4 regions of the Pectobacterium wasabiae CFBP 3304 genome follow, and region 1 is predicted to be linked to each of the others. Evidence: predicted binding sites of a transcription regulator. Region 1 holds the regulator's gene; each other region holds the start of a gene.
What was found. Region 1 encodes CRP, which controls carbon source genes, mostly activating them, when cyclic AMP is high. Its sites were predicted from a motif close to ATGTGANNNNNNTCACAT; they were not measured.
Positions count from the first base shown of each region.

Region 2: A7983_RS03590 (iron-containing alcohol dehydrogenase) is a predicted target of CRP. The motif match lies at 5,260-5,277, and genes of this name have one in related genera.
Region 3: focA (formate transporter FocA) is a predicted target of CRP. The motif match lies at 5,616-5,633, and genes of this name have one in related genera.
Region 4: A7983_RS03825 (nucleoside-specific channel-forming protein Tsx) is a predicted target of CRP. The motif match lies at 5,746-5,763, and genes of this name have one in related genera.

Region 1 is NZ_CP015750.1:1,157,413-1,165,180, reverse strand. Features, by position in the region: gene A7983_RS05290 (aminodeoxychorismate synthase component II) at 2-577, shown strand; gene argD (bifunctional acetylornithine/succinyldiaminopimelate transaminase) at 698-1,924, shown strand; gene crp (cAMP-activated global transcriptional regulator CRP) at 2,033-2,665, opposite strand; gene A7983_RS05275 (OsmC family protein) at 3,040-3,447, shown strand; gene A7983_RS05270 (phosphoribulokinase) at 3,610-4,479, opposite strand; gene A7983_RS05265 (YheU family protein) at 4,602-4,838, opposite strand; gene A7983_RS05260 (hydrolase) at 4,840-5,856, opposite strand; gene A7983_RS05255 (LysE family translocator) at 5,963-6,565, shown strand; gene A7983_RS05250 (ABC transporter ATP-binding protein) at 6,632-7,768, opposite strand, start outside.
Region 2 is NZ_CP015750.1:789,594-797,361, forward strand. Features, by position in the region: gene A7983_RS03570 (YjhG/YagF family D-xylonate dehydratase) at 1-1,369, opposite strand, end outside; gene A7983_RS03575 (dihydrodipicolinate synthase family protein) at 1,508-2,425, opposite strand; gene A7983_RS03580 (D-threonate 4-phosphate dehydrogenase) at 2,900-3,880, opposite strand; gene dtnK (D-threonate kinase) at 3,873-5,201, opposite strand; gene A7983_RS03590 (iron-containing alcohol dehydrogenase) at 5,437-6,573, shown strand; gene A7983_RS03595 (dihydrodipicolinate synthase family protein) at 6,654-7,538, shown strand; gene A7983_RS03600 (sodium:solute symporter family protein) at 7,577-7,768, shown strand, end outside.
Region 3 is NZ_CP015750.1:3,786,068-3,793,835, forward strand. Features, by position in the region: gene A7983_RS17270 (hydantoinase/oxoprolinase N-terminal domain-containing protein) at 1-1,262, shown strand, start outside; gene pflA (pyruvate formate lyase 1-activating protein) at 1,347-2,087, opposite strand; gene pflB (formate C-acetyltransferase) at 2,356-4,638, opposite strand; gene focA (formate transporter FocA) at 4,696-5,556, opposite strand; gene ycaO (30S ribosomal protein S12 methylthiotransferase accessory factor YcaO) at 5,993-7,756, opposite strand.
Region 4 is NZ_CP015750.1:856,478-864,245, forward strand. Features, by position in the region: gene A7983_RS03800 (amino acid permease) at 155-1,513, shown strand; gene A7983_RS03805 (glycoside-pentoside-hexuronide (GPH):cation symporter) at 1,697-3,130, shown strand; gene A7983_RS03810 (glycoside hydrolase family 43 protein) at 3,108-4,064, shown strand; gene ampE (beta-lactamase regulator AmpE) at 4,101-4,955, opposite strand; gene ampD (1,6-anhydro-N-acetylmuramyl-L-alanine amidase AmpD) at 4,952-5,527, opposite strand; gene A7983_RS03825 (nucleoside-specific channel-forming protein Tsx) at 5,928-6,788, shown strand; gene nadC (carboxylating nicotinate-nucleotide diphosphorylase) at 6,933-7,768, shown strand, end outside.

The sequences.
Region 1 (7,768 bases):
TATGCTGCTAATTATCGATAACTACGACTCCTTTACCTACAACCTTTACCAGTACTTTTGTGAGCTTGGCGCACAAGTCGTGGTGAAGCGTAATGATGAACTGACGCTGCACGAGATTGAGCAGCTTGCGCCCGAGCGGTTGGTAATTTCTCCGGGCCCCTGTACGCCAGATGAGGCGGGTATTTCACTGGCGGCTATACGTCACTTTGCTGGTAAATTGCCTATTTTGGGCGTATGTCTTGGCCATCAGGCGATGGGACAGGCGTTTGGCGCGTGTGTGGTGCGGGCGCGACAGGTGATGCATGGCAAAACCTCAGCGATTGCACACAACGATACGGGCGTTTTCACCGGGTTGACCCAGCCTTTGACGGTTACCCGCTATCATTCGCTCATCATTGACCCCGCGTCGCTACCCGATTGCTTTGAGGTTACCGCCTGGAGCGAATATGAAGGGAAACGTGACGAGATTATGGGGATCCGCCATCGCGTGTTGCCGCTGGAGGGGGTGCAGTTTCACCCGGAGAGCATTCTCAGCCAGCAAGGGCATCAGCTTTTGGACAATTTCCTTAAAATTTAATCGCATAGAAAGTTATTCTCTTCATCGGCTGATTTAATATTGCCTGTAATTGATTTTTTATGCATATTTATTGACTATATTTTCATTTCTGACGTAATGGACAGCAGAGTGAGGCAGCAAATGGCAGCAGAGCAGAAAGCAGTGACACGGGATACCCACGATAAAGTTATTTTGCCGGTTTATGCACCCGCGAAGTTTGTACCCGTGAAAGGTAAGGGGAGCCGCGTTTGGGATCAGGACGGCCGAGAATATATCGATTTCTCCGGTGGCATCGCCGTCACGGCGCTCGGTCACTGCCACCCGGCGCTAGTTAATGCCCTACATCAACAGGGCGAAAAACTGTGGCATACCAGCAATATTTTCACTAATGAACCTGCGCTACGCCTCGCCAGTAAGCTGATCGATGCCACTTTTGCCGATCGTGTGTTCTTTGTTAACTCTGGTGCAGAGGCTAACGAAGCCGCATTTAAGCTGGCGCGTCACTATGCGGTTAAACGCCATAGCCCGTATAAAACCAAGATCATCGCCTTCTACAATGCATTTCATGGCCGGACGCTGTTCACCGTTTCGGTTGGCGGACAGCCTAAATATGCCGATGGCTTCGGGCCTAAACCTGCGGATATCGTGCACGTTCCGTTCAACGATCTTGCTGCTGTTAAAGCGGTGATGGACGATCACACCTGCGCGGTCGTGCTGGAACCAATTCAGGGTGAAGGCGGCATTACCCCGGCTACGCCTGAATTTTTGCAGGGCGTTCGTGACTTGTGCGATCAACATAAAGCGCTGCTAGTGTTTGATGAAGTACAGAGTGGGATGGGGCGTACCGGTAAATTATTCAGCTATATGCACTATGGCATTACGCCAGATATCCTCACTACCGCGAAAGCGCTGGGTGGTGGTTTCCCGATTAGCGCGATGCTGACGACGGAAGAGATTGCATCAGCCATGACGGTTGGGGTACACGGAACGACCTATGGTGGCAATCCGCTAGCTTGTGCGGTCGCTGAAGCCGCGCTGGATATCATCAATACGCCAGAAGTGCTGTCGGGCGTAGCGGATCGTCACGATCGCTTTGTTAGTGAACTGGAGAGAATCAACCAGCAGTACAGCGTATTTGATCAGGTACGTGGTATGGGGCTGCTGTTGGGTGCAGAGCTGAAACCGCAGTGGCATGGTCGTGCGGGCGAATTTCTGGCTGCCGCAACGGCACAGGGGCTTATGGTGTTGATGGCGGGGCCGAACGTCATTCGTTTTGTGCCGTCTTTGATCATTGATGAAGATGATATTGTGCAGGGGATGGCGAAATTCGCCAAAGCGGTCGCTCAAGTGGTTGATACCGCGAACTGAGTTCACGATATTTTGTGATAAACCGTTTTGTACGCATTGTGCGATAAAAAAAGCGTGAGGCCGAGGCTTCACGCTTTTTTATTGGTAGGGTAGTACTGCGACAGGGATTTAGCGAGTGCCGTAAACGACGATCGTTTTACCGTGTGCAGAGATCAGATTCTGGTCTTCTAACATTTTCAGAATGCGGCCCACGGTTTCACGCGAGCAGCCAACGATTTGCCCAATTTCCTGACGGGTAATTTTAATTTGCATGCCATCTGGATGTGTCATGGCATCAGGTTGTTTGGCCAGGTTGAGTAATGTTTGGGCGATACGGCCAGTCACATCAAGGAAGGCGAGGTTGCCGACTTTTTCTGAGGTTACCTGAAGTCTGTTTGCCATTTGCGCAGACAGGCGCATGAGGATGTCCGGGTTAACCTGAATGAGCTGGCGGAATTTTTTGTATGAAATTTCAGCCACTTCACAGGCGGTTTTTGCCCGAACCCAAGCACTGCGCTCCTGACCTTCTTCAAACAGGCCGAGCTCACCAATAAAATCGCCCTGATTGAGGTAGGAAAGAATCATTTCCTTGCCTTCTTCATCTTTGATTAGCACTGCGACAGAGCCTTTCACGATGTAGTAAAGCGTTTCTGCTTTTTCACCTTGGTGAATCAGCGTGCTCTTCGATGGATACTTGTGGATATGACAATGGGAAAGGAACCATTCGAGAGTTGGGTCTGTCTGCGGTTTGCCGAGAACCATTCGCTATCATCCTCTGTTGTAATTCACTGCGCAAATTACAGGGGTCAGAGTTCCCTGTACGGCGTGTTTAACTGCTAAAAAAATAAAATTCAGTCTAGGCAGAATGACGTCAGGGAATATACTGGAACCACTGTACCCTTGATTTTCCGGCTGCTACCTTGCCGCACCGTAAACGTGGCTGGGTATGTCTGGCTACGTCATCATCTTCTTCGTTTCTGGGTTTGTCCAGAAAAGGTCTATTCTATTTTTGTTTTAACACAGCTTTAATGATGTGTCTTGTGTTGTCTCGCTTCAGCATGACAAAGCTCTGATTAACGCTGGTTTTTGTACAGTAACGATATAAATTTTCAAAAAATTTTTAGTGGAGAGGCATCATGCAGGCTCGGGTAAAATGGGTTGAAGGCTTAACGTTTTTGGGCGAATCGGCATCAGGACATCAGATATTGATGGATGGTAATTCTGGCGATAAAGCGCCCAGTCCGATGGAAATGGTGTTGATGTCCGTAGGAGGATGCAGCGCGATTGATGTGGTATCGATTCTGCAAAAGGGCCGTAATGATGTGGCGGATTGTGAGGTGAAATTGACGTCGGAACGCCGCTCTGAAGCGCCGCGTTTATTTACCCATATCAATCTGCATTTTATTGTGACGGGGAAAGGATTGACCGATAAAGTCGTCGAGCGGGCGGTTGCCCTGTCAGCGGAAAAATACTGCTCTGTGGCATTGATGCTGGGCAAAGCCGTTGAGGTGACGCACAGCCACGAAATTAGAGTGCTGGCATAATCTTTTTCTTGAGGCACTAATGCTGATCACTTAAGCCCGCTATTAGGGGAAACACAGAGGAGGTTCCCGCAGGAGGCCTCACCCCTGTGGCCGGCTCGTGTATCTCGATGCTTAAACGATCGGCATTATTCTCTTGGCTCGTGTTACCGTGCCCAGCTTTGCTCATTCGATGGCTTTCCCTTCTATCAGTCGCTGCACCAGCGGTGCCATGATGAGCTCCATCGCCAGCCCCATTTTCCCGCCGGGAACGACCAACGTGTTGATGTGGGAGATAAACGAACCCTGCAGCATAGCGAGCAGATAGGGATAATCTATATTATCCAACCCCTGAAAGTGAATGACGACGAAGCTTTCGTCCAGTGACGGAATCGACTTGGCGGCAAACGGGTTAGAGGTGTCCACGGTAGGCACGCGCTGGAAGTTGATATGGGTGCGAGAGAACTGCGGCGTGATGTAGGTGATGTAGTCTTCCATGGAGCGGACAACGGAATCCATCACCGCTTCACGTGAATGGCCACGTTCATTGACGTCACGAATCAGCTTTTGAATCCACTCCAGGTTGACGATTGGCACCACGCCGACGAGCAAATCCACATGCTGTGCCACGTCATTTTGTTCGGTGACTACGCCGCCGTGCAGCCCTTCATAGAACAGGATATCGGTGGGTTCCGGCATCGGTTCCCACGGTGTGAATGTTCCGGGAACCTGATTATAGGGGATCGCTTCATCGTAGGTATGCAGGTATTTCCGCGTCTGGCCGCGCCCATGCAGGCCATATTCGATAAACGATTGTTCCAGCAGGCTGAAATCATTCGCTTCCGGGCCGAAATAGCTGATGTGTCGCCCTAAATCACGCGCTTTGCGGATTGCCATGTCCATTTCCGGGCGGGTATAGCGGTGAAAGCTGTCGCCTTCCAACTGGGCTGCGCGTAGATCAAACTGCTGGAAAATCTTACGAAAGGCCAGACTGGTTGTCGTGGTACCTGCTCCGCTGGAGCCGGTAACCGCAATAATCGGATGCTGATGTGACATAAGGCGCGTGACTCCATGATCGCGATGCCACATAGGCTGAAGCCTGCGTGCATCCTCAAAAAAGACGTAATGGTTCCCATTGTTAGCATGTTTGGCGCGCTCTTTCACGCCTTTCGCCATGATCAATAAGGGGCATGCCCTCCTGCATTGAGCTGGCCGCGTGGCATAATATTGAGAGTTTCATGTAACTCAGACCACACCAAAACTACGTCGCCCGATTGGAGTTGGCTGCGGATATCTTCCACTTTCTGTGCCAACGAGCGCTCCTGTTCGCCGTAGTCAGTGCCTTCGCGCAGCACGAACGATTCGATGATGTTATCCAGCGTTTCTGGATCGAGCTGTTGCCAGGGAATAATCACGCTATGTTTCCTGAGTAAAAAGGGTTCCTGAAGAAGAATCGGTGGCGTGGTCCAAAAATGGGCTAAGCCAGTTGGGAATGCGCTGTTCCAGCCACATTTCCGGTTTCAATAACGTACCACTTACGAAGCCGACGTGCCCACCATGTTCCGTTAGCTGATACTCAATATTAGACGGTAACTGCGACAGATCGGGAATCACCTCCGGCGTCATGAAAGGATCGTCTTTTGCGTGGATGATCAGCAGCGGTTTGCGTATTTTAGGCAATAGCGGCAGAGCACTACAGCGTCGATAGTAGTCAGCCGCATCGCGAAAGCCGTGGATACGTGAGGTAATGACGTCATCAAACTCGCGTAACTGACGGATTCGCTTCAACTGCGGCAACTGAATCGGCAGCGTGTCTGGGTAGGCTGCCAGCTTGCGGCCGGCGTTTTGTTTCAACAGACGCAGCAGGTAGTGCTGATAGACGCGCGAGAAACCTTGTTCCATCCGACGGCTACAGGGCTCGAGCATTAAGGGGGCGGAAACGATGGCGGCGGCGGACAGGGAACAGGCTTCGCCCTGCTGACCGAGCAGGTAGGCCAGCATGTTGCCGCCGAGAGAAACGCCGATGGCGGCGGTAGGAGCCCCGCCCAGCGTCTCTTGCATCCAATGCAGAAAATAGCTGGCATCGCTGGTTTCACCGGAGTGATAAATACGCTTCATCCGGTTGGGCTTACCGCTGCACCCGCGAAAATGCATGATGACGGCCAGCCAGCCACGCTGTTTGCAGGCATGCAGCAGGCCGTGGGCATAGGGACTATGAAAACTGCCTTCCAATCCGTGAAACAGCACCACGCGCGGTTTATGCTTAGCCTGCTCGGGCGCTTCGCTCCACGCCAGATCGACAAAATCGCCGTCGGGTAATTCAAGCGGCTGCCAGACTGGCGAGAACTGCGCGTGACGCCGAATCAGGCGCGGTAATAGCGTTTGCAGATGCGGATTATGGGCACCGCTTAGCGGACGAAAATGGTCATGCATAAAGGATATGAAAATCTTGTTGTCGGCTCTTGTACGATCAATATCACACTGTTAGCTTCAATGCTGCCAGTTGGTACGACATTTGGGTCAGGAGCGCCCACAAATAATGGAACTGAGTTTATTTCTTTCGATGTTGGGTTTTCTGTGGGTAGCGGCTATCACGCCGGGGCCGAATAATATGCTGTTGACGACCTCGGGCGCGAATTTTGGCTTTATGCGTTCACTGTGGTTGATGGTCGGCATCATGCTGGGGATGCAGAGTATTTTGCTGCTGGTGGCATTCGGCGTCGGCGGTTTGATTCTGATTTACCCTTCGCTGCATTTTATCCTGAAAGTCCTCGGTAGTGCTTACCTGCTCTGGCTGGCGTGGAAAATCGCCACGGCGGCTTACGAACGGCTGGAAACGTCCGTTGCTCCGCCCCAGCCGATCCGGCTTTATCAAGGGTGGTTACTACAATTCCTGAACCCAAAAGCGTGGCTGATGGCGCTGGGCGCGGTTGCCAGTTTTAGTCTGGCGGGTGAAGGCTATAACCATTCGGTGATCGCGATAAGCATCGGCATTGTGCTGGTGAATTTGGTTTCCGGCGTCATCTGGCTCGGGTTTGGTACGATGATTGGGCGACTGCTGCGCAGTAAGAAAGCGTGGATTATCTTCAATGTGTCAATGGGGCTGCTGACCGCCGCCTGCGTGCTGTTGATTTGGCATTAGTGCTGGTTTGATAAAGTCGCGAGCGGTTTTTCGCTCGCGACGCCTTTCCGGTGAGAGAGACCAGATTCATTCGCTCTGCATCATCTGCTCTAACTGTTCCTGCGCATCCAGCCAGGACAGTTCTGTTTCTTCTAGCTCGATTTTTACTTTGGTTTGTTGTTGCAGGCAGTCAGTGAGTTCGGCCTTACGGCTGATATCGTAGATTGCACTGTCCGCCAGTCGGGCTTCAAGCGCTGCCAGCGTTTCACCCAGCTTTTCCATCTGCTGCTCAAGCTTGGTTATCTGTTTACGCAGCGGCTGAGTTTGTGTTCTCAATTCGGCTTCACGACGTTTCTGATCTTTTCTACCCTGCGCACTGTTGGCTGCATTCTCTTTGGGCGCTTCATCGGCCGCATTTTCCTGACGTTGCAGGCCGACCAGCCACTGTTGGTAATCTTCTAAATCGCCATCGAACGGCTCTACTTTCTGATCGTGTACCAGATAGAGATCGTCGGTGGTAGAACGGATCAGGTGTCGATCGTGCGAGACGACAACCAGCGCGCCTTCAAAATCGATTAACGCTTCGGTCAATGCCTGACGCATATCCAGATCGAGGTGGTTGGTCGGTTCATCGAGCAGCAGGAGATTCGGACGCTGCCAGACGATCAGCGCCAACACCAGACGGGCTTTTTCACCACCGGAGAAGCGCTCGGTAATTTCGGTGACCTTATCGCCCTGAAAACCGAAGCCGCCGAGGTAGTCGCGCAGTTGCTGTTCCGTTTCCCGTTCTGCCAGACGTACCAGATGTTGCAAGGGTGACTCGTCCGCACGTAGAAACTCTAACTGATGCTGAGCGAAATAACCGAGCTTAACGCCTTTCGCGAGTCCAATTTCCCCTTTCAGTGGAGCAAGCGTGCCAGCAAGCAGCTTGATCAGCGTGGATTTACCCGCGCCGTTATGGCCGAGCAGCCCGATGCGGGAACCCGGCACTAAATTGAGCTTGATGGACTCGAGAATCAGCTTGTCGTTGTAGCCAGCGCTGACCTTTTCCATCTTCATGAGTGGATTGGGTAACGACTCCGGGGCGCGAAAACTGAAGCGGAAAGGGTTATCGACATGCGCTGGTGCAATCATCTCCATGCGTTCCAGCATTTTTATCCGGCTTTGGGCCTGCTTGGCTTTGGTTGCTTGCGCACGAAACCTGTCAATATAGTGTTGCAGATG
Region 2 (7,768 bases), 370 kb from region 1:
CGATCGCCGTGGATTTAATCACCGATCCTTCCGGGGCAATATTGCCCATCGGGAAGGTAATCGTTGACGTCAACCCTCTTTCGCGTGCTTGCACGGGGCTCATGATGACCTCATCGGGGCGGATACCATCCAATTCCCACAGGCGCTCACGGAATATCCTCCGCCGTTCAGAGGTCTCCCACCAGGCAAGGTTGTCACCCACACATTCTCCCGTCACGGTCAGCGCATCCTCATGCAGTAGCCCCAGATCGCGCAGGTGCAACATGACTTCCGGCACGCCACCGGCCAAAAACGCACGCACGGTAGGATGATAAACCGGGCCATTAGGTAAAACACTCACCAGACGCGGCACGCGACGATTGATCGCCGTCCAATCATCAACACTCGGGATCCGGCAGCCAGCAGCATGAGCAATCGCGGGAATATGCAGCAGCAAATTGGTTGACCCACCAAACGCCGCATGAACCGCCATCGCATTCTCAATAGCCTTATCAGTCAGGATATCTTTGGTGCTTAACCCCTTACGCTCCAGTGTCAGTACTGCACGAGCCGATTGCCGGGCAATTTCCAGCCAGACCTCCTGACCAGAAGGTGCCAGTGCCGAATGGGGTAATGCCAGCCCCAGCGCCTCTGCCACTACCTGAGAAGTCCCTGCTGTGCCAAGAAATTGGCATCCACCGCCCGGCGAAGCGCACGCTCGACAGCCAAGCATCGCGGCTTCTTCCAGCGTGATATCGTGGTTGGCAAAACGGGCACCAATGGTCTGAACTTTCCCGGCATCTTCACCCTGTGTTGGCGGCAATGTCGCCCCACCGGGAACAATAATCGTCGGCAGAGTATGCATAGAGGACAGCGCAATCATCATCGCCGGCAACCCTTTGTCACAGGTGGCGACACCGATAACCGCTTTGCGGGTGGGGAGCGATCGAATCAGACGACGAAAGACCACCGCGGCATCATTCCGATACGGCAATGAATCAAACATGCCGGTGGTTCCCTGAGAACGGCCATCGCAAGGATCGCTGATATAACCGGCAAACGGCACGCCACGATGCAGCGCAACTTCTTCAGCCGCTGCGCGCATCTGCAAGCCAATCTCCCAATGTCCCGTGTGATAACCTAACGCTACAGGCTTACCATCAGCATCGCGGATCCCGCCCTGCGTACCTAAAATTAACACCTCGCTACCCAGCAATTTATTTGGGTCCCACCCCATACCGGCGTTGAGCGTCAGACCGAAAATATGGCCGCTCGGTGAGTCAATCAGCATTTCCGGTGTCAGCGGTAATGCTCCCTGAGGACCTTCCGCATGCGTCTGAATGTCATAAATCTGCGCATTGTCCTGATGAAAAATTGTATTTATAGACATGGCTTATTCACTTATTTTTTGGAATAAAACGTACTGTTTTCTTTTAGATAACAGCATGCACGACATCACTACTCACTGGATTCCGGTTTCAGGCCGCACGCACTGCGCTAGCGTCCCGTAACCGGATAACTCTTTTCGTTATTTTTCTGATAACACGCCCGCATCAACGAGCGTTTGCCGAACCTGTGCTTTCTGCTCGTTATTTAATGGCTGTGTCGGCGCTAAACAGGCCGTGGAAATATCCAGTCCCATTAGCGTCATCGCTTCTTTCACAACATTCACAAATGGACTGTCAATTTGATAGAGGCGCGGCAATTGCAAAATCGTTTTATGCATGTCCATCGCCTCAGCGAATTCCCCATTGCGCAGCGCCTGATAGATACCGACAGACAGTTCAGGTACAAAATTGGCACTGGCGGAGATTGCTCCATCTCCCCCCATCAACACCGTATTCAATAAGTGATCGTCAAAACCACAGAACACCGCGAAATCAGGATGGGCGCTCTTCACTGTGGTGATCATATCGCGCAAATGCGCCACAGAATCGATGGTGTCTTTGATACCGACGATGTTGTGATGTGCATCGGCCAGACGCTTCACGAGAGCGGGATAGAGATCCTGACCGGTGAGCTTGGGGAAATTGTACAAAATCACCGGGAGCGAGACAGCGGTGGCGATGGCGCCGTAATAGCCCATCAAGTTCTCTTCGGTAATTTGCCAGTAGTAGGGGTTAATGGCGACAACCGCATCTGCACCCGCTTCCTCAGCATGTTGACTTAGCGCAACGGCTTCACGTGTGTTTGTACTGCCCACGCCAATCAATACCGGAACACGACGATCCACCATACGGATCACAGCCTCGGCCAATGCCATACGCTCTGTCGCAGACATTTGCGAAAACTCCCCTCCCGTACCGAGGAAAAATAGCCCATTCACGCCTGCGGCGATCAGGCTGTCAATCACGCGTTGCATTCCTGCTTCATCCAGAAGGCCATCATTCGTAAAGATTGATGACACCGGTGGAATGATCCCGGCGAACTTGGTGATAAATCCCATTTAACTTCTCCTTACAGCATCAGATAGCAAAAAAGAAACAGACTCTCTGCCAATACATTTGGTCAGTGATGATGATTTTTGTTTTACATTATAGAACTCAGTTCTACATTACATAACCGAAATGCTAGCACCACAGTTTGTGGCGAGTAAATAACCGGCAGAGCGAAACATTGAGAAATGGTCACTGGATCACAAAATAGAGACACGGGAGGAAACGGAGAGGCGGTAATCAGTCAGTCATGCCGCACCAGGAAAACAGGTGCCACAAGGGATGACCCTGTGTTGGCAAAATACGATGGAGAAGGAAAAAGGCGTGACACTCGCGTTACGCAGAACAGGGAATGGGGAGGAATAAAACGCTATATTCTTAATTGCAGGATACCAGAACCCTTCCCGACTGCGGAAAGGAAGATATCCTGCAATGTGTACTGTCGCTTAAAACACCGTGCTGACAGCGGCGGTAGCCGCCGCCAATCAGGCCAGTTGCATCGCAAGCTGAATAGAGATCGCCATGCTTTCAGGCTTCGCTTTACCCGTCCAGGCAATGTCAAAGGCCGTGCCGTGGTCAGCCGACGTGCGGATAAACGGCAGCCCAGCGGTGATGTTCACCCCATCATAGAAACCCAACAGCTTGAGCGGGATATGTCCCTGATCGTGATACATCGCCACCACCATATCGTACTGGCCTTCATACGCCTGCAAATAGACGGTATCCGGCGGGCACGGGCCATATACATCAATGCCTTTGGCCTTCATGGCTTCAACCGATGGCGAGACGATTTTAATCTCTTCATCACCAAACAGGCCATTCTCACCCGCGTGCGGGTTAACCCCGGCAACGGCGATACGTGGATGGGTAAAACCGACGCGCTTAAGGAAGACGTCCGCCATGTCGATCACCGTTTCCACGCGATCGCGGTTCAGGGTATCGAGGAATTTACGCAGTGCGATGTGCGTTGAAACATGGATAACTTTCAGCTTATCGGTATACAACACCATCGCATAGTCGCGGCTGTTGGTCAGCTTCGCCAATAGTTCGGTGTGGCCCGGGTAAAGGTGACCTGCCGAGTGCAGCGCTTCTTTATTCAGTGGCGCGGTCGCGATCGCATGCACTTCACCCGCCATTGCCAGCTCGGTGGCTTTCTTTATGCAGCGATAGGCTAAATCGCCCGCCTGTGCCTGAACGACACCCGGTTTCAACGCCTGTGGATCTTCCAGCGGCTCATCAATGATGTTGATGACGCCTGGTGCAAATACCGCGTCAGCCGGTTTATCAATGATTTTTAACTCTACGGCAGGCACCACATTCAGCGCCAGAACACGTCGCATCGTCTGTACGCAGCCCACCACCACGGCAGATGCGCCGGAAAGCTCGCCTTCGGCCAGAGATTTGATAATAATTTCTGGTCCAATCCCTGCTGGATCACCCATCGTTACTGCAATAATTTTACTCACTGACCTTCTCCTCAATAAAACGTAAAACGTCGAGCAAAGTAGTTTCGTTGCCAAAACCCCCCGCTTTAGTCATCACAGGGGTCATGCCGACAACGCTGTTCAGCAGGTATCCCCAAGGCACGCAGGATGCGATTTGCCCCTTAATCTGAAAGCCGGTAGCGCCCAGCGCGGTTGCTACGGCAATCGCAATATCACCACCCGATAAATACAGCCCTCCCGGTAAGCGTCGGCTAGCACCATCCGCTGCCCGACTATCTAGTGCCTGAACAATGCTGCGCGTAAGTTCTCCCAGATAGTGGCTGATCGTTTCACCAAGCTGCTGGCGACTCAGTCCAAGCTCCCGACACCGCGCATCGATCTCGAAGCGCTGATTCTCGTTGTGACAGGTACGGATAATGCAGTGGTGCCCATTCATCAGTGCGTTCACCGCGTCCTGACACTGGGACGCCATGCCGGTAGCTGAATGGGATGAAAAAAGCGCGCTGATATCGATCTCAACCAGCGTGACATCGCGGCGCAGTCGAGCGATTGCAATCTGTTTTTGAGCGATGTCGCTCATTGACCCCACGACGGCCAGCAGCGGTTTCTCGGTCTTATGGGTAAAATCCAGCACATTTGCCAGTGCGTCGCTCAAGCCTGCCGAGCCAACCAGCAACGGACGAAACGGCAGCGCCTTCGCGGCATCAACGATATGCATCAAGTCGTCTTGCACGTCAGTATCAAGAATAATCAGACGCGCCCCCTCGTCTGCCAACTGCTGCAAACGCAGGGCTAAATTAGCCTGACGAACATCATCAAGATGGACTTCAGCCACCGGCAACGCGGTCTGTTCCGCCAGACGAGCCGCAATAGAAGCCGACGCCACCGGAGTTTTCGGATCGCTGGCAAATTCGGTATCGGTAAGCAAACGACCATTAACCCAGACTTCACCTTTTCGGGTAACCCGTCCCAGCGTCGGCGATGCCGCAGCAATCAGTGCAACAGGCACCTCTGCCGCAGACAATGCAGCGGCGACTTCTGCACCCAAATTCCCACGCAACGTCGAGTCTATCTTCTTAATAATCCAGCCTTGCCCGCCAGCCGCCTGCCAGGCGGCTACCGCGTCTGCAGTACGCTGAGACGCCACATCGCTATGCGCCGCTCGGCTATCGGTGTTAATGACTACCGCATCACCCAGTAAATCCGCATGCAGTTTATTGACGTCAAATACGACGCTAACTCGCGCACCATGCTGCGCCAGTCCGACGCCCGCATCATTGGCACCCGTAAAGTCATCAGCGACAACGACGACCTGCTCTGCTGATTGCTGCATGTTTGGCATACCTCATTCTCGGTTCATGGTTATCTGGTAATGATTATATTGAATCACATTTGATTATATGTGAGCAACATCAAATTATTTAAAAGGAATTTCACCTATAAATTATCACCACGATGTGGCAAATGGCGTTCAGTCGTGATGAAAACCACGCCATTTGACTGAAAATAATCACTATCGCAACCATTATCATCGCGATAACGCTCTGGCGAAGAAGAGAAAAGGCAAGGTAATAAGCATGAACATCAATAGCACTATCCTCAGCGGCTACCGGGTACTTCAGGACATCAGTCACCTGTTGTCAGGAAAACAGCACGTTTTATTTGTCACCGACAAAAACATTGTCGGGCTGCCTGACGTTCAGGCGCTAATCGCACAAGTTAAGCAAGCCGTTCCGCAGGTTCTGCTGGTGGATAATGTGCCTGCCGAGCCGAGCCAGCATGACGTTGCCCAGATCCTGAGCCAGTTGGCACAAACCCAGACCGATCTGGTGATCGGCGTCGGTGGCGGCAGCGTGCTGGATGTCGCCAAACTGCTTTCCGTGCTATGCGCGGGTGATGAAACCGTGACGCTGGATAGCCTGCTGGCAGGGGAAAAACCCACCCGCCGCACAACGTCACTGCTTATCCCAACCACGGCGGGAACTGGCTCAGAAGCCACGCCGAATGCCATTCTGGCGATCCCAGAGAAAGAGACGAAAGTCGGCATTATTACGCCCGTGATGCTGCCGGACTACGTTGCGCTGGTGCCAGAGCTGACGATCAGCATGCCGCCACACATCGCCGCTTCAACCGGTATTGATGCGCTCTGCCACCTGATCGAGTGCTTCACGTCTACGATTGCCAACCCGGTCAGCGACAACTACGCGCTGATTGGCCTGAAAAAGCTGTTTGCCAACCTCGAAACCTCCGTGCGTGAGCCGGGCAATCTGGAAGCCAAGCTGAATATGCTGTGGGCGTCCTATTACGGCGGTGCCGCCATTGCCCACTCCGGTACGCATCTGGTTCATGCGATGTCCTACCCGCTCGGCGGCAAGTACCACATTCCACACGGCGTAGCGAACGCCATCTTGCTTGCACCTTGCATGCGTTTCGTGCAGGACGCCGCACAGGACAAATTCGCTCAAGCGTATGACCTGCTGCCGGATGCCGATCTGACGCTCGATACAGCAGAAAAAGCGCAGGCGCTGGTGACCTATTTCAGCGAGCTGGTCAAACGACTTAATCTGCCCAACACCTTACAACAGCTTGGCGTGGAAAAAGATCACCTGCCCTACCTGGTCGATGCCGCGTTACAGGTTCAGCGCCTGATGAAAAATGTACCGACGCAGGTCAGCGCTGACGATGTGCGTGAGGTTTATCTGACCCTGTTTTAACAGCGCAGCGTTAAGAACATCGTTTTGAGTAGAACAGTTTTAGGTTTTCACTTTTTGATTACGTGTCACGAGGAAGAACAATGAGTAAGAACATTACTGGCGTCCTGACCGCCATCGTCACGCCATTTGATAACCAGGGCGAATTTAATCCCGCAGCCATGCGTCTTCAGGTTCAACGCCAGATGCGCTATGGCAACGGTATTTTCTGTAACGGCACCAACGGTGAGTTTTTCGTTCTGCACACCGATGAGAAAGTCGCCGTCACGGAAACCTGCGTTGATGAAGTTGCCGGAAAAGTGCCGGTTGTCGGCCACATCGGTGAAATCTCCACGCGGGAAACCATCAAGCTCGGCAAACGCATCGCCGCGCTGGGTGTTGATGCCGTTTCTGTCATCACCCCGTATTTCATTCCACTAAAACAGGAAGAACTGATCGCCCACTACACCGCCGTCGCCGATGCGCTGACCGTGCCGGTGTTTCTCTACAACATTCCTGCACGCACGGGAAATACGCTGGCGCCGGAAACCGTCCGCACGCTGGCAGATCACCCGAACATCATCGGCATCAAAGACAGCGCAGGCAGCTATGAAAGCCTGAGCAGTTATGTGCAAGCGGTGAAAGGTGTGCAGGGTTTTAACGTACTGAATGGCCCAGACTCGCTCATTCACCAGGGCTTTGTTGACGGCTGCTCCGCCTGTATTTCCGGGCTGGCTAACGTGGCACCGGAACCGATCAGCCAGATTTGGCATCGTTTCCATGCAGGTGACATTGAAGGCTCGCGTCAGGCACAAGAACAGGTTGCCGAATTGCGTAAGACACTGTATGCCATCGCATTCTCACCGGCTGTGGTGAAGAAAGCGCTGGCAATCATGGGTGAAGATGTCGGCGTCAGCCGCTATCCGATCCAGTTTTCCGCACAGGATGAAGACAACATCCGCAACATACTTAGTCAATTCTCGCAGTAACAGAGAAATTTCAATTTCCACTTATAGGCCGAGAAGATATGAACCATTTTAGCTTAACTGACACCCTCATAATCGTTGGGATGATTGTGTTTTATATCGCATTCACCTCATGGTTAACCTACAAGCTCCGCAGTAAATCGAACACCGAGTTCATGGAAGGCTCACGCGCACTACCGGCGTTTATCGTCGGTATCCTGCTGATGACCGAATTCATCGGTGCCAAATCCACC
Region 3 (7,768 bases), 2.4 Mb from region 1:
TTGGCTGGGATGACGAGTGGCAAAAGACGCTAGGCAAACATTTCTACCAGCTTCACGGCGGCTATGAATTTGATGGTCGTGAGATCCATCCCATATTGAGGGATGAGGTGTTGGCGGTTTGTGACAAGATGCGAGGTCATGTCGATAGCGTGGCTATCTGTGGCGTATTTTCCCCCGTAAACAATGAGCAAGAGTTGCGGGTTGCCCAGTGGGTAAACGCGGCATTGCCTGATGTTTCTCTGTCGTTATCCCACCGGATAGGCAGCACGGGATTGCTGGAAAGGGAAAACGCGACGATCTTGAATGCGTCGTTGCAAAGCACTGCCACCCGTTTTGTTAACGGTTTCACGCAAGCGTTAGTTCGGCACGGTATCAAAGCTACGCCATTCTTTGGGCAAAATGATGGCACATTGATGTCCGAAAGTATGGTGAAGCAATACCCGATTCTGACGATGGCCTGTGGGCCAACGAACTCGATTCGTGGGGCGTGCCACCTTTCGGGTTTGGATCATGCATTGATTATCGATGTCGGCGGCACGACAACCGATATTGGCGTGTTGGTGAATGGTTTCCCGCGTGAATCGGCAATCGCCGTTGAAGTGGGTGATGTGCGGACGAATTTCAGGATGCCGGATATCATTTCTATCGGTATTGGCGGAGGAACCTGTGTTCGACAGTCTCCGGATGGGACACTCACCCTTGGGCCTGACAGCGTCGGCTATCGTCTTCTTGAACAGGGCGTCAGCTTTGGCGGGGAGACGTTAACGCTCAGTGATATCATGCTGCGCCTTCATCGTGAGCGATGGACATCCACACTTCCTCGTCCGCTACCTGAACTGGATAAAGCGCTTTGCCAGCAGGCTTATCGTCAGATGATTGATAAAGTAGAAAGTGCTATCGACCGGATTAAATCATCAAGTGCGGCTATTCCTGCGGTGCTTGTTGGCGGCGGAAGCATTTTACTGCCTGACGTTTTATCTGGTGTCAGTCAGGTTATGCGCCCGTTGAATTTCGATGCGGCAAATGCGGTGGGGGTGGCGTTAGGGAAGGTGGGGGCGCAGATCGAGCGTGTGGTTAAAATGCCGGATCACGAACGTGAAGAAGTAAAAAAGGAATTACAGCAGCAAACGATTTGTCTTGCTGAAGAGATGGGCGCAACGCTAGGCAGCGTTGAGATCATCGATTATCAGGAAATTCCTTTGGCCTATCTGCCGGGGAATGCGGTTCAGGTGAAAATCAAAGCGGCAGGAAATCTGGCCTAGTGCAGTGTAACGTTTTAATGATGTTAATCTGCTGAAATGAAAATAGCGCGCCATGAAGCGCGCTATTTCAGAAAGCATCAAAGGTTAGTAGATTACCTTGTGACCGTAGCTTTCAAGAATTGATTTAACGCGATCCATCGTATCGGCCTTCGGCGGTTTAACACCATCCAATTTGTACTCTTCGCCCATTGCGATCCACTTGTGTTTGCCAAGCTCATGGTAGGGCAGAAGTTCAATTTTCTCGATGTTCGTCATATCCTTAGTGAATTCACCCAGTTTGTGCGCGGACGCATCGTCGTCAGACCAGCCAGGCACCACTACATAACGTATCCAGGTACGCTGGTTACGTTTTGCCAGATAGCGAGCGAAATCCAGAGTACGGTGATTCGATACGCCAACTAAATTCTGATGTATATCATCGTTCATTTGCTTCAGGTCGAGCATCACTAAATCGCTGACGTCTAATAGCTCGTCAATGACGGGATCGTAACGGCGCACGAATCCGTTAGTGTCCAGACAGGTATTGATACCTTCTGCCTTACAGGCGCGGAACCAGTCGCGTACAAACTCAGCTTGTAGTATGGCCTCACCACCCGATGCCGTTACGCCGCCGCCGGATGCATTCATAAAATGGCGGTAGGTCACGACTTCTTTCATGAGCTCTTCAACTGTCACTTCTTTGCCACCATGTGTATCCCAGGTATCACGGTTATGGCAATACAGACAGCGCATCAGACAACCCTGGAAGAAGATGATGAAGCGGATGCCTGGGCCATCGACGGTGCCGCAGGATTCAAAGGAGTGGATGCGACCGATTACTGACATTGCGAGGTTTTCTCCAAATTTGACCGGACAATAGCGGTCTTTATGAGCGCAGTCATAAGAAAGCGGGTATCGATCTGGCAGACGTTTCTGACAGAAGAACACCGTGTGACAGATGCTGCGTCGAATCTGTTTTGCCAGCCAGCCACATGATAGGGCAGCATGGCGGGCTGGCAAAACAGGCTAACAATCTGAACGACAAGCGAGGGTAAGAAAAAGGCCCCACTGACGTGGAGCCTTTATTTTACGTCTTTTCAGACAGTCATGGAAACTAGATTGACTGTGTGAAAGTACGGGTGATGACGTCTTGCTGCTGTTCTTTCGTCAGTGAGTTGAAACGCACTGCGTAGCCAGATACACGGATAGTCAACTGCGGATACTTTTCCGGGTTTTCCATCGCATCAAGCAGCATTTCACGGTTCATGACGTTGACGTTCAGGTGCTGGCCGCCTTCGATGCTGGCTTCATGATGGAAGTAACCATCCATCAGGCCAGCAAGGTTAGCTTTACGCACATTGTCGTCTTTACCTAATGCGTTAGGTACGATGGAGAAGGTATAAGAAATACCATCTTTCGCGTAAGCAAACGGCAGTTTGGCAACTGAAGTCAGAGAGGCAACAGCACCTTTCTGGTCACGGCCGTGCATTGGGTTAGCACCTGGTCCGAACGGAGCACCAGCGCGGCGACCGTCTGGCGTGTTACCTGTTTTCTTACCATATACCACGTTAGAGGTGATGGTCAGAACAGACTGAGTCGGGGTTGCGCCACGGTAGGTATTCAGTTTCTGAATTTTCTTCATGAAACGTTCAACCAGATCACAAGCCAGTTCATCTACGCGAGCATCGTTGTTACCGAATTGCGGATATTCGCCTTCGATATCAAAGTCGATAGCCAGACCATCTTCATCACGAATTGGTTTAACTTTGGCATATTTGATGGCAGACAAAGAGTCAGCAGCAACAGACAGACCAGCAATACCACACGCCATGGTACGGAATACGTCACGGTCATGCAGTGCCATCAGCGATGCTTCGTAGCTGTATTTGTCATGCATGTAGTGGATGACATTCAGCGCGGTGACATATTGCTTAGCCAGCCAATCCATGAAGTGATCCATACGATCCATCACTTCGTCGAAGTTCAGCACGTCGCCTTTGATTGGTTCTGATTTAGGACCAACCTGCATTTTCAGTTTTTCGTCCACGCCGCCATTAATAGCGTACAGCATGGTTTTCGCCAGGTTTGCACGGGCGCCGAAGAACTGCATTTGTTTGCCAACGATCATTGGGCTTACGCAACACGCGATTGCATAGTCATCGTTATTAAAGTCAGGGCGCATCAAATCGTCATTCTCGTATTGCAGAGAAGAGGTATCGATGGAGACTTTAGCCGCATAGTTTTTAAAGCTTTGTGGCAGTTTTTCAGACCACAGGATGGTCATGTTCGGCTCTGGAGACGGCCCCATGGTGTACAGGGTGTTCAGGAAGCGGAAGCTGGTTTTGCTCACCAGTGTACGACCATCCAGCCCCATACCAGCCAAAGATTCTGTTGCCCAGATTGGGTCACCAGAGAACAGTTCATCATACTCAGGAGTACGCAGGAAACGCACCATACGCAGTTTCATGACCAGGTGGTCAATCATTTCCTGAGCTTCTTCTTCCGTGATTTTACCGGCTTTCAGATCGCGATCGAGGTAGATATCCAGGAAAGTGGAGACACGTCCGAAGGACATTGCCGCACCATTCTGTGATTTCACCGCAGCCAGGTAACCGAAATAAGTCCACTGAACGGCTTCTTGAGCTGTCGCTGCTGGGGCAGAAATATCGCAGCCATATTTCGCTGCCATTTCTTTAATTTGGCTCAATGCATGATGCTGATCGGCAATTTCTTCACGCAGACGGATTGTTGCTTCCAGATCTTCGCCGTTTTCCAGTTTGGATTGCAGAGAAGTGAACTGAGCAAACTTGTCTTTCATCAGATAGTCGATACCGTACAGCGCAACGCGACGGTAGTCACCGATGATACGACCACGGCCGTAGGCATCTGGCAGACCAGTCAGAACGCCAGACTTACGACAACGCAGGATATCTGGAGTGTAAACATCGAACACGCCTTGGTTGTGCGTTTTGCGATATTCAGAGAAGATTTTTTTCAGCTGAGGGTCCAGTTCACGGCCATAAACTTTGCATGAACCTTCAACCATTTTGATGCCGCCAAACGGAATCAACGCACGCTTCAACGGAGCATCAGTCTGAAGACCAACGATTTTTTCCAGACCTTTGTTGATGTATCCCGCGTCGTGAGACGTGATAGTCGCAGCAACATGGGTATCAAAATCAACAGGGGCGTGAGTACGGTTTTCCTGTTTGATGCCTTCCATGACGCTGTCCCACAGCGCTGAGGTCGCTTTAGTTGCGCCAGCCAGGAAAGACTCATCACCTTCATACGGCGTGTAGTTTTTCTGGATAAAGTCACGAACGTTGACGTTATCCTGCCATTCACCTTTGCTAAAGCCTTGCCATGCATTGGCCAATTTTTCATTCAGCTCGGTCATTTTACACCTACCTTTGATATGGATTTCTTAAAACCCGACGTTGCGGCCGATTGCACCTTAGTGGTGCTTGTCTCCACCGCGCAAATAAATTACCCAATATGTTAAACCGACCATTATACCGCCGCCGATGATATTCCCTAGGGTGACGGGAATCAGATTATCGGTAATGAAGTGACTGACGGTTAAATGTTCAAACTGAGACGGCGCCATGCCAATGGCATTCCAGAATTCTGGGGCCGCAAAATTTTTGATAACGATGCCCATAGGAACCATGAACATGTTGGCGATACTGTGCTCAAAACCACTAGAAACGAACATGGCGACAGGCAGGATCATGGCAAACATTTTATCGGTAAGCGTGTGGCCGGAATAGCTCATCCACACAGCCAGACAGACTAGCAGGTTGGCCAGGATCCCCAGACACAGCGCTTCAACAAAAGTGTGTTCAAGTTTGTGTTCCGCTGTTTGCAGGACGTTAAGGCCCCATGCACCGTTTGCGACCATATGCTCTCCCGAGAACCAGATAAGTCCAACGAAGAAAAGCGCACCAATCAGGTTGCCGACATAAACATTAGCCCAGTTACAGGCTAGCTGCTTCCAGGTAATACGTCCACTGGCTTTGGCAATCACGATGAGAACGGTTGAGGTAAACAAGTCCGCGCCGCAGACGACAACCAACATGAGGCCAAGGGAGAAACAGATACCTCCGATCAATTTCGCGATACCAAAAGGAATCGTCGACGTTCCCGTGGTGGCCGTAATATAAAAGACGAAGGCGATCGAAATAAATACACCCGCAGTGATCGCTAAATAAAACGTCGTACACGGTTGTTTGGTAGCTTTATAGACTCCGGCGTCTTCAGCAACTTTTGCCATCGCGGCCGGCAGTAATAGAGTGAAGGGGTTGTCAGCTTTCACACTAACTCTCTCTTAAAATTTATCAGCGTTGAGATACTAACAAAGCAGTATACGGCAAAATTTGACATGGATCATATTGCAAGAAATTAATAGGTCGATAGGGAGGGCGTGATACCTAGGTTTTATGGTTAATTTATTGAATTATATGATAAAAAAATATTTTAAATTTTGCAAAAAGAGTTGAATGGCACAGGTTAAACCTACCGATTTAGCGTTAATAAAAATCATGTTTTGTAGAATTTCAGTACCACCTTGTCGAGGTAATTTAATTAAAAATTCACTATTCAATAACAATATTCTGATTATGCATCACGAATAATCAATTATTGTCCAAAGGACAATAAAATAGCCCTTTAAAATAAAGGGCTATTTAAGCTATTCACAACAGATCGCTGCCATCATTATAAGATTGCACGATGACTGCATCACGTAGACATTATTTTGACTGCCAATAACGGCGTTTGGCCTGTTGCAGCTTTTCATAGGCAGCCAGCAACGACTGATGCGCAGGTAAAGAGGTAAAGGTATCGTCTACGACAAACAGGCCGTAGAAGCACGCTTCTCCAGCAACGGCGGCACTGGCGGCATCGACTGTCTCACTGCCGTACATTTTAGTGAAGGCATCGTAGTATTCAGCGGGATCGCGCTCAGGCTCGAGTGCTAGTAGCAGCAGGGTTTGCAGGCAACGGTAGTAATTGCTGCGCTGTGCGCTGAAGACTGAATCGTTGAAATCCTGCGTCCATTCTGTCCAGGTCAGCGCTTGATCCAGATCGCCGCCAGCCAGCGCCAGCATCGCTTTCAATTCGCCAACGCGTAGAGTGAGCCAGCCATTATCTTTTCCTGTGGCAATACCAAGCAACTCGCGCACGCGGGTGAAGTCATCCAGTCCTTCGTCATCCAACTGTTGCAACAGCGCCAGATAGGCGTCTTGTTCCCATTTGCTGCCAGGCAGCGCCAGCAGCGTGTCACGCAGGTGAGCACCCATGCTGTTATTAGCCAACAGCAGATCGTCAGCGGGGTAGATGTCTGACATACCTGGCACGATGATGCGACAGGCATAAACGGCCAGATGCTCATAGTCGGCAATGTAGACTTCTTTATCTTCCTGCTTGAAGATCGCCATCAGCGTTGCAAATTCTTCTTCCGTTGAGCCTTTAAAGCTCCAGTCGGCAAATTCATAATCTGCTTCTTTTTTGAACATATCCCAGGAGATCAGACCGCTGGAATCGATGAAGTGGGTTTCCAGATTCGCGTGCTCGGCCACTTCTTCATCATCAAACGTCGGTGGGGTGAACACGTCCAGATCTTTCAGGCCGCGGCCTTGCAGAAGCTCTGTGACGGTACGTTCCAGCGCCACGCCGAAGTCAGGATGTGCGCCGAAGGAGGCAAAGCAGGTGCCGTTAGCGGGGTTAAACAGCACCACGCAGATGACCGGATATTTCCCGCCCAGTGACGCATCGTAAGCGAAAATCGGGAAACCTTCTTTTTCCAGTGTTGCAATCGCTTCAACCACGCCCGGGTAGCGGTTTAGCACCTCTTGCGGGATTTCCGGTAGGCTGATGGACTCGGCAATGATGCGGTTTTTGATGCTGCGCTCAAATACTTCTGACAGCCCCTGAACGCGGGCTTCGTTGGCGGTGTTCCCAGCGGACATCCCGTTAGAGACGTACAGATTACCGATGATATTCATCGGAATATAGACGGTTTGCTGATCGGACTGGCGGGTAAACGGCAGCGCACAAATGCCTCTGTCGGCATTGCCGGATTGCAGATCGATCAGATCGCTGGCGCTCAGTTCCTGCTCAGGATCGTAAAACTGGTGCAGACGGGCATCCAGAATTCCTTCCGGCAGCGCATCGTCTTCCTGAATAGGGAACCATTTTTCATTCGGATAATGGACGAAATCACCGTTAGCGATCGTTTTGCCGAGATAGAAGTCAGCAAAGAAATAGTTGGTGGACAGGCGCTCGAAATACTCACCTAACGCGGAAGCCAGTGCCGCTTTCTTACTGGCACCTTTGCCGTTAGTGAAGCAAAGCGGACAATCGCGGTCTCGGATATGGACAGACCAGACGTTTGGCACCGGATTCAGCCATGACGCTTCTTCGATGTTAAACCCCAGGTCCTGGAGTTGCTGTTGAAAACGGGCGATGGAATCTTCCAGGGCGGCGTCTTTGCCTGGGATAAACGTTTGAGTCATGGTGTTCACTCT
Region 4 (7,768 bases), 300 kb from region 1:
CAGTGCAATCTTGCGTACTTACCACTATTCTTTGGCAAACGGTAGAGGCTTTCTTGTTTTAAGAAAATCTATTCCGTAAAAATAAAATTACACAAACGTACAGTCAATGATACGCGGCGTATTTTTTACTTGCACTGGCAGAGGGTTAAATTTGATGGATAATCAACAAGCGGACGGCACGCTAAAGCGTGGTTTGAAAAACCGTCATATTCAGTTGATTGCCTTGGGTGGCGCGGTAGGTACTGGCCTCTTTCTTGGTATTGCGCAAACAATCAAAATGGCTGGGCCATCGGTCCTGTTAGGCTATGCGATTGGCGGACTGATCGCGTTTCTCATTATGCGCCAGTTGGGCGAGATGGTGGTTGAAGAGCCGGTAGCCGGATCGTTCAGCCACTTTGCTTATAAATACTGGGGCGATTTCGCTGGGTTTGCGTCTGGATGGAATTATTGGGTGCTGTATGTTCTGGTCGCCATGGCCGAGCTCAGCGCCGTGGGGATTTACGTCCAGTACTGGTGGCCAGATATTCCGACCTGGGTGTCCGCTGCCGTCTTCTTCCTACTGATTAACGCCATCAATCTGGCAAACGTCAAAGTCTACGGTGAGATGGAGTTCTGGTTTGCCATCATCAAAGTCGCCGCGATTATTGGCATGATCGTCTTCGGCGGCTGGCTGTTGATCAGCGGTACAGGCGGGCCAGAAGCCACCGTGACCAACCTGTGGGCGCAAGGCGGGTTCTTCCCGAATGGCGGGCTCGGTCTGGTCATGGCGATGGCCGTTATCATGTTCTCATTCGGTGGTCTGGAACTGGTCGGGATTACCGCAGCAGAAGCTGATGACCCAGAGAAAAGTATTCCACGCGCAACCAATCAGGTGATCTACCGCATCCTGATTTTCTATATCGGCTCGCTCGCGATCCTGCTGTCACTTTACCCATGGGGGAAAGTGGTAGAAGGCGGTAGTCCGTTCGTGATGATCTTCCATGAACTGAACAGCAACGCCGTGGCGACGGTACTGAACATCGTGGTATTGACCGCAGCATTGTCGGTTTACAACAGTTGTGTTTATTGCAACAGCCGCATGCTGTTCGGGCTAGCGAAACAGGGGAATGGGCCAAAAGCATTGGCAACCGTCGATAGTCGCGGCGTACCCGTTGTCGCAATCGGTATTTCCGCACTGGCGACAGCACTCTGTGTGCTGATCAACTACCTTATTCCCGGTAAAGCATTTGAGCTATTAATGGCGCTGGTCGTATCGGCTCTCGTGATTAACTGGGCGATGATCAGTCTGGCACACCTGAAGTTCCGAGCGCAGAAAGATAAAGAAGGTACGGTGACCAAGTTTAAAGCACTGCTTTATCCGCTGGGTAACTACCTCTGTCTGCTGTTCCTGGCCGGTATACTGGTGATTATGTTCCTGACGCCGAGCATTCAGATTTCCGTCATGCTGATTCCGGTTTGGCTGATTATTCTGGGCGCTGGTTACTTCATCAAAAAGAAAAATCAGGCGGCGTAAGCCTCAGCGTTCACCACATCCTTTTCCATGGCCGACTCTGTCGGCCATTTTCATATTTGCCATGTCCATCACACTTTGCTCCACCCGACCCGTTTGTCCATTTTTGCAACCGATTTCATACGCTCTTTTATCCCTATCGAGAGGAATAATCGTGCTTACACGTTAAGCACAGGAGTCGTATTCATGAAGAACAACGCACTGTCCGTTAAAGAAAAGATCGGCTATGGAATGGGTGACGCAGGATGCAACATGATTGGCGGAGCCATCATGCTATTTCTGAGCTACTTCTACACAGATATCTATGGGCTCTCGCCAGCCTTGGTCGGCACCCTGCTACTTTCCATTCGCGTCATCGATGCCGTCACGGACCCGATTATGGGCGCGATCGCCGATCGCACCCAAAGCCGCTGGGGTCGCTTTCGGCCTTATCTGCTTTGGGTCTGCGTGCCCTACGTGCTGTTCAGCGTCCTCATGTTTACCACGCCGGATTGGAGCTACAACGGCAAGGTCATCTACGCGTTCGTCACCTATTTTCTGATGTCGCTGACGTACACCGCCATCAACATCCCCTACTGCTCACTGGGTGGCGTGATAACCGCCGATCCGCATGAGCGAGTTTCCTGCCAGTCATACCGATTCATCATGGTCGGTATCGCCACGCTCATCCTCTCTTCGACGCTGCTGCCTATGGCTGAGTGGTTCGGCGGCGAGGACAAAGCACGCGGCTACCAAATGTCGATGGGCGTGATGGCGATCATTGCCCTATTCATGTTTCTATTTTGCTTTGCTACCGTTCAGGAGCGAATTAAACCCGCCATCCCCACCAACGACGCGCTGAAAGCGGACCTACGAGACGTCTGGAAAAACGACCAATGGCCGCGCATTCTGCTGTTAACCCTGTGCAACGTCTGTCCTGGATTTATCCGCATGGCGGCCACGATGTACTACGTCACGTGGGTAATGGGAAAGTCCGTCTCATTCGCCAGCCTGTTTATCAGTCTCGGCGTGGTCGGCATGATGTTCGGCAGTGCATTGGCGAAACCCCTGACCGACCGTTTCTGCAAGCTGAAAGTGTTTTTCTGGGTCAACATCGCGCTAGCGATCTTTTCCAGCGCCTTCTATTTCTTCAACCCTCACCTGACCAGCTTTATTCTGGTGATGTACTTCCTGCTGAATGTCCTGCACCAGATTCCGTCCCCGCTCCACTGGTCGCTGATGGCCGATGTGGATGACTATGGCGAGTGGAAAACCGGCAAGCGAATCACTGGGATCAGCTTTTCAGGCAATCTGTTCTTCCTGAAAGTCGGGCTGGCGATTGCTGGGGCGATGGTCGGCTTCCTGCTGTCCTACTATGGTTATGATGCCAATGCTCCAGAGCAAAATGCAGAAGCCATGAACGGTATCATTATGTTGTTCACCCTTATTCCCGGCGTAGGCTATTTGATTACCGCAGGCGTTGTACGTTTGCTGAAGGTCGATCGCCAGCTTATGCAGCAAATACAAATCGATCTGGAAAAACGCCGTAATAACTATCGGGAACTGAGCGAAAGCCGCGACAGTCAATCACCCAACGTCAAAAGAGGAGGAGAGAATGATGAACCCACATCAATGGCCTAACCCACTGATTGAACAACGGGCTGACCCTTTCATTCTTCGCCACACGGATGGACAATATTATTTTATTGCCTCAGTACCTGAATACAATCGGCTCGAAATTCGCCGGGCCAGTTCGCTGGAGGCGCTTGCCCACGCGACCCCAGTGACAATCTGGCGCAAGCATGAACGCGGCCCTTTAAGTACACTGATTTGGGCACCAGAACTGCACGTGATTCATGGCAAATGGTATGTCTATTTCGCCGCTGCGCCGACGGAAGACATCAAAGACGGCTTATTCCAGCACCGTATGTTTGCGCTGGAATGTGCAGACAGCGACCCGCTAAAAGGCAACTGGGTAGAAAGAGGCCGGATTTATACACAATTTGATACCTTCTCGCTGGATGCCACCCACTTTGAACATAAAGGCAAACGCTACTATCTATGGGCGCAAAAAGATCCCGCTATCTCTGGTAATTCGAATCTGTATCTGGCGGAAATGGAAAATCCGTGGACGCTGAAAGGCACGCCGGTCATGTTGAGCAAGCCGGAACTGCCGTGGGAAGTGGTCGGTTTTAAAGTCAACGAAGGGCCCGCTGTCATTAAACACGGAGAACGTCTCTTCATCACCTATTCCGCCAGCGCCACCGATGAAAATTACTGTATCGGCTTACTGTGGGCGAATGCAGACAGCGATCTGTTGAACCCGACAAGCTGGCATAAATCGCAGCAGCCGGTCTTTACCACCAGCCGAGCAAACCGGCAGTTTGGGCCAGGCCATAATAGCTTTACGCAAACAGAAACGGGCGAAGACGTTCTGGTTTACCACGCCCGCAACTACACGGAGATCGAAGGAGACCCGCTGTATGACCCTAATCGCCATACGCGGATTAAAACCTTCACCTGGGATCGTGACGGAATGCCCGTGTTCGGCGAACCGCCCGCTGACAGGCAATAAGCGAGAAACGGGTGCGCTGGGATGCCCAACGGGAAATTAAACCAGCGCACCGTATATCGTCAGGAGCGCGACGACAACCACTAATACCAGCGTCACCTTTTTCGCCAGCGTCACAGCGGCTTTGGGCGTCTCCACAGGCTCAACGTGGGATTCACGCGCGAGAGAAAATTGGGCCAGTTGAGTCAACACCCAATACGGTGAACTGCGAGAATCCCCCAGCGAGGCGAACCAGGCAGGTAGTGCTTTCTCGCCGTGCCCCAGCAAGGCATAAGCCGCACCCGCCAAACGTGCAGGGATCCAATCAAGCCAATGCAACAAACGATCAACACCGGACTGTGCACGTTCCAGCGGCGTGTTATGCCGAGCAAGCCAGGTTTGTCTGGCGCGCAAAAATGCATACCCCACTAGCGCAATCGGCCCGTATGGCCCTGCGGCGACGAACCAAAATAGCGGAGCCAGATAAAACCGGAAATTTATCCATAGCAATGCATTTTGCAGCTCTTTTAACTGCTCGCTTTCACCTGCGCCAACGGGCAAACCGTGAATCAACGCCAATTCCGCCGCCATTTCCCGGCTGGCATCCGCCTCGCCGCGCTGTGCCGCCTGCAAATAGCGCCGATAGTGCTGACGAATCTCACCCGCACCAATACACATCAGGCTGATAACAATCCACAGCAAAAGAGAAATCAGGCCAAACAGAATGCCACTCGTTAGCCACAGCAATCCCGCCACGATACCCATGCTGCATAGCGTCAGGAGCAGCGTTTGAAATAAAGAGGGAGAGGGAACGTGTCGGAATACAACGTCAAGCCGATGATCGATCTGCCAATGCTCCCCCTGCTTGAACAACCGTTCCCATGCCAGCGTAAGCAACAGTGTAAACAGCGTCATTGATCGAGACTCCCTTTGTTTTCTGTCCAGTTTTCTTGTAGCAGACGATGATAGCCATCCCAGTCAAATGCCGCGCCGGGATCGGTTTTGCGGCCCGGAGCGATGTCGCTATGTCCGGTAATTCGCGACAGTGTAATAGGATAATCCCGCATTAATAGGCGTGTAATCGCAACCAGTGAGTGATACTGCGCCATGGTAAAAGGCAGCGTATCCGTACCTTCCAGCTCGATGCCAATAGAGAAATCATTACAGCGGTCACGGCCTTCAAACACCGAAACACCGGCATGCCAGGCGCGCTGGTCGAAAGACACATACTGTGTGGTTTGCCCATCGCGACGAATCAGGCAATGTGCCGCTACACGTAAATGGGAAATATCGGCAAAATAGGGATGCGCAGTGGGATCCAAAGTAGCCGTAAACAGTTGATCAATATACGGACCACCAAACTCACCGGGCGGCAGACTGATATTGTGAATCACCAGCAAGGAAGGCACCTCATCATTCGGGCGGCCATCATAATGCGGTGAAGGCGTGTGGGTAATGTCAGATAACCAGCCATTTTCCAAAAGCATCGGCGATAACCTCGCATCGTATCGTTTGCCGGCTGAATCAGGCGAAAAATCAATTGGAGCCAAAAGTCCTTGTATTCAAGATACCATGTTTCACACCACCCTATCTATCCAACTGGATATCGATAGGTTTTACCGTTCGTTCTGTGAGATTTCCGCCATTTCCTGCCTGTTTTCGACCTCCACATCCTTTTTAGCAAGGTAAAATCCTCAATCCAATTATGTGATTAAAGTCACACTACAAATGTAATGGCGTAATAGAAGGCAATCGTTTTCGTGCATTGCGTCTATTTTTACTTAAAATGCATGACAAAATTATCTTCTGATTTTTTTTGATATTACCAAAACTTATTTTGCGGTCTTACGCATGGCGTAAATAACGTCTAACACTACGGTACTTAACATGAAAAAAACTTTCGCCGCAGGCGCCTTGCTCGCACTGTCATGCTCAATGCCTGCCCTTGCCGACAGCAATAAAGCTGAATACCTCTCCGACTGGTGGCACCAGAGCGTTAACGTCGTCGGCAGCGCCCACACGCGTTTCGGACCACACCTGAACAGCACGACTTACCTGGAATATGAAGCATTTGCGCGTAAAGACTGGTTCGATTTCTACGGCTACGCCGACGCACCTAAGTTTTTCGGTGGCGATCCCGACAGCCGCGGTATTTGGGATAAAGGCTCCCCACTGTTTGTCGAGATCGAGCCACGCTTCTCGATTGATAAACTGACAGGAACGGATCTGAGCTTTGGACCGTTTAAAGAGTGGTACATCGCCAATAATGTTATTTACGATCAGGGTCGCAACAGCGGTTCACGCCAGAGCACGTGGTACATGGGGTTAGGGACCGATATTGATACCGGAACCGATCTGTCGCTCTCACTGAACGGCTATGCCAAATACCAATGGCAGAACTACGGCGCAGCGAACGAAAATGAGTGGGACGGCTATCGTGTAAAAGTGAAATACTCTTACCCACTCGGCTCCCTGATGGGCGGTAACGTCTCGTATATCAGCTTCACCAATTTCGATTTCGGTTCAGAACTGCGTGATAAATCAAATTCAAGCCGCACTAACAACTCCATTGCCTCCAGCCATATTCTGGCACTGGGCTACGACCACTGGCACTACTCGTTTGTCGCTCGTTATTTCCACAACGGCGGCCAATGGGCTGATGGCACAGAACTCAACTTTGGCAAAGGCCCGTTTGAAGTGAAATCCACCGGTTGGGGCTACTACCTGGTCGTCGGTTACAACTTCTAAAATCGCGCTACCTTTCCGACGAATATGAATATTCGTCGGAAAACCAATAACATTAACGCGTTGAATTATAATAAGTATCCATTCTGGATGTCCTGATATAAACAAGGTAGCATAGACCCCCGAATCCCCCTTCGGAGTTTTGTCATGTCAACGCGTCGCTACAGTCAGGAACAACGTCAACAAGCCTTGCTCGCTCGTATTGCACAAGATATCCCCGCCAGCGTGCAACTGGCACTGCGTGAAGATTTAGGTGGCATCGTCGATGCTAATCAAGATATTACCGCTCTGCTGTTACCCGACAACGAGACCGTCAACGCCCGCATTATCACGCGTGAAGCAGGCATATTTTGTGGTACGCGCTGGCTTGAGGAAGTCTTTTCTCAATTGGGCAACACGGCAACGATCGTTTGGCACGTCGCCGATGGTGAGGCCATCACCCCCAATCAAACGCTGTGCGATATAACAGGACCAGCCAAACAGCTCCTGACCGGTGAACGCACGGCGCTGAATTTCCTGCAAACGCTGTCCGGCGTCGCAACCGAGGTCAGCCGCTATGTTGCCGTACTACAAGGAACGCGCACCCGACTGCTGGATACCCGCAAGACGCTGCCAGGTCTGCGAACGGCGCTGAAATATGCCGTATCGTGCGGTGGCGGAGACAACCATCGTCTTGGTCTATCCGATGCCTTCCTGATTAAGGAAAACCATATCATCGCCGCAGGTTCAATCAAAAATGCGGTAGAAAAAGCGCAGGCTTTACGTAACGATGTTCCAGTCGAAGTTGAAGTTGAATCACTGAATGAGTTACAGCAGGCGCTAGAGGCTGGCGCAGATATCATTATGCTGGATAATTTTAGTCTGGATAACATTCGGGAAGCCGTTGGCTTAACACAAGGCCGTGCGCTACTGGAAGTATCCGGTAATGTCACACTCGACACGCTACGTGGCTATGCGGAAACTGGCGTGGACTATATCTCGGT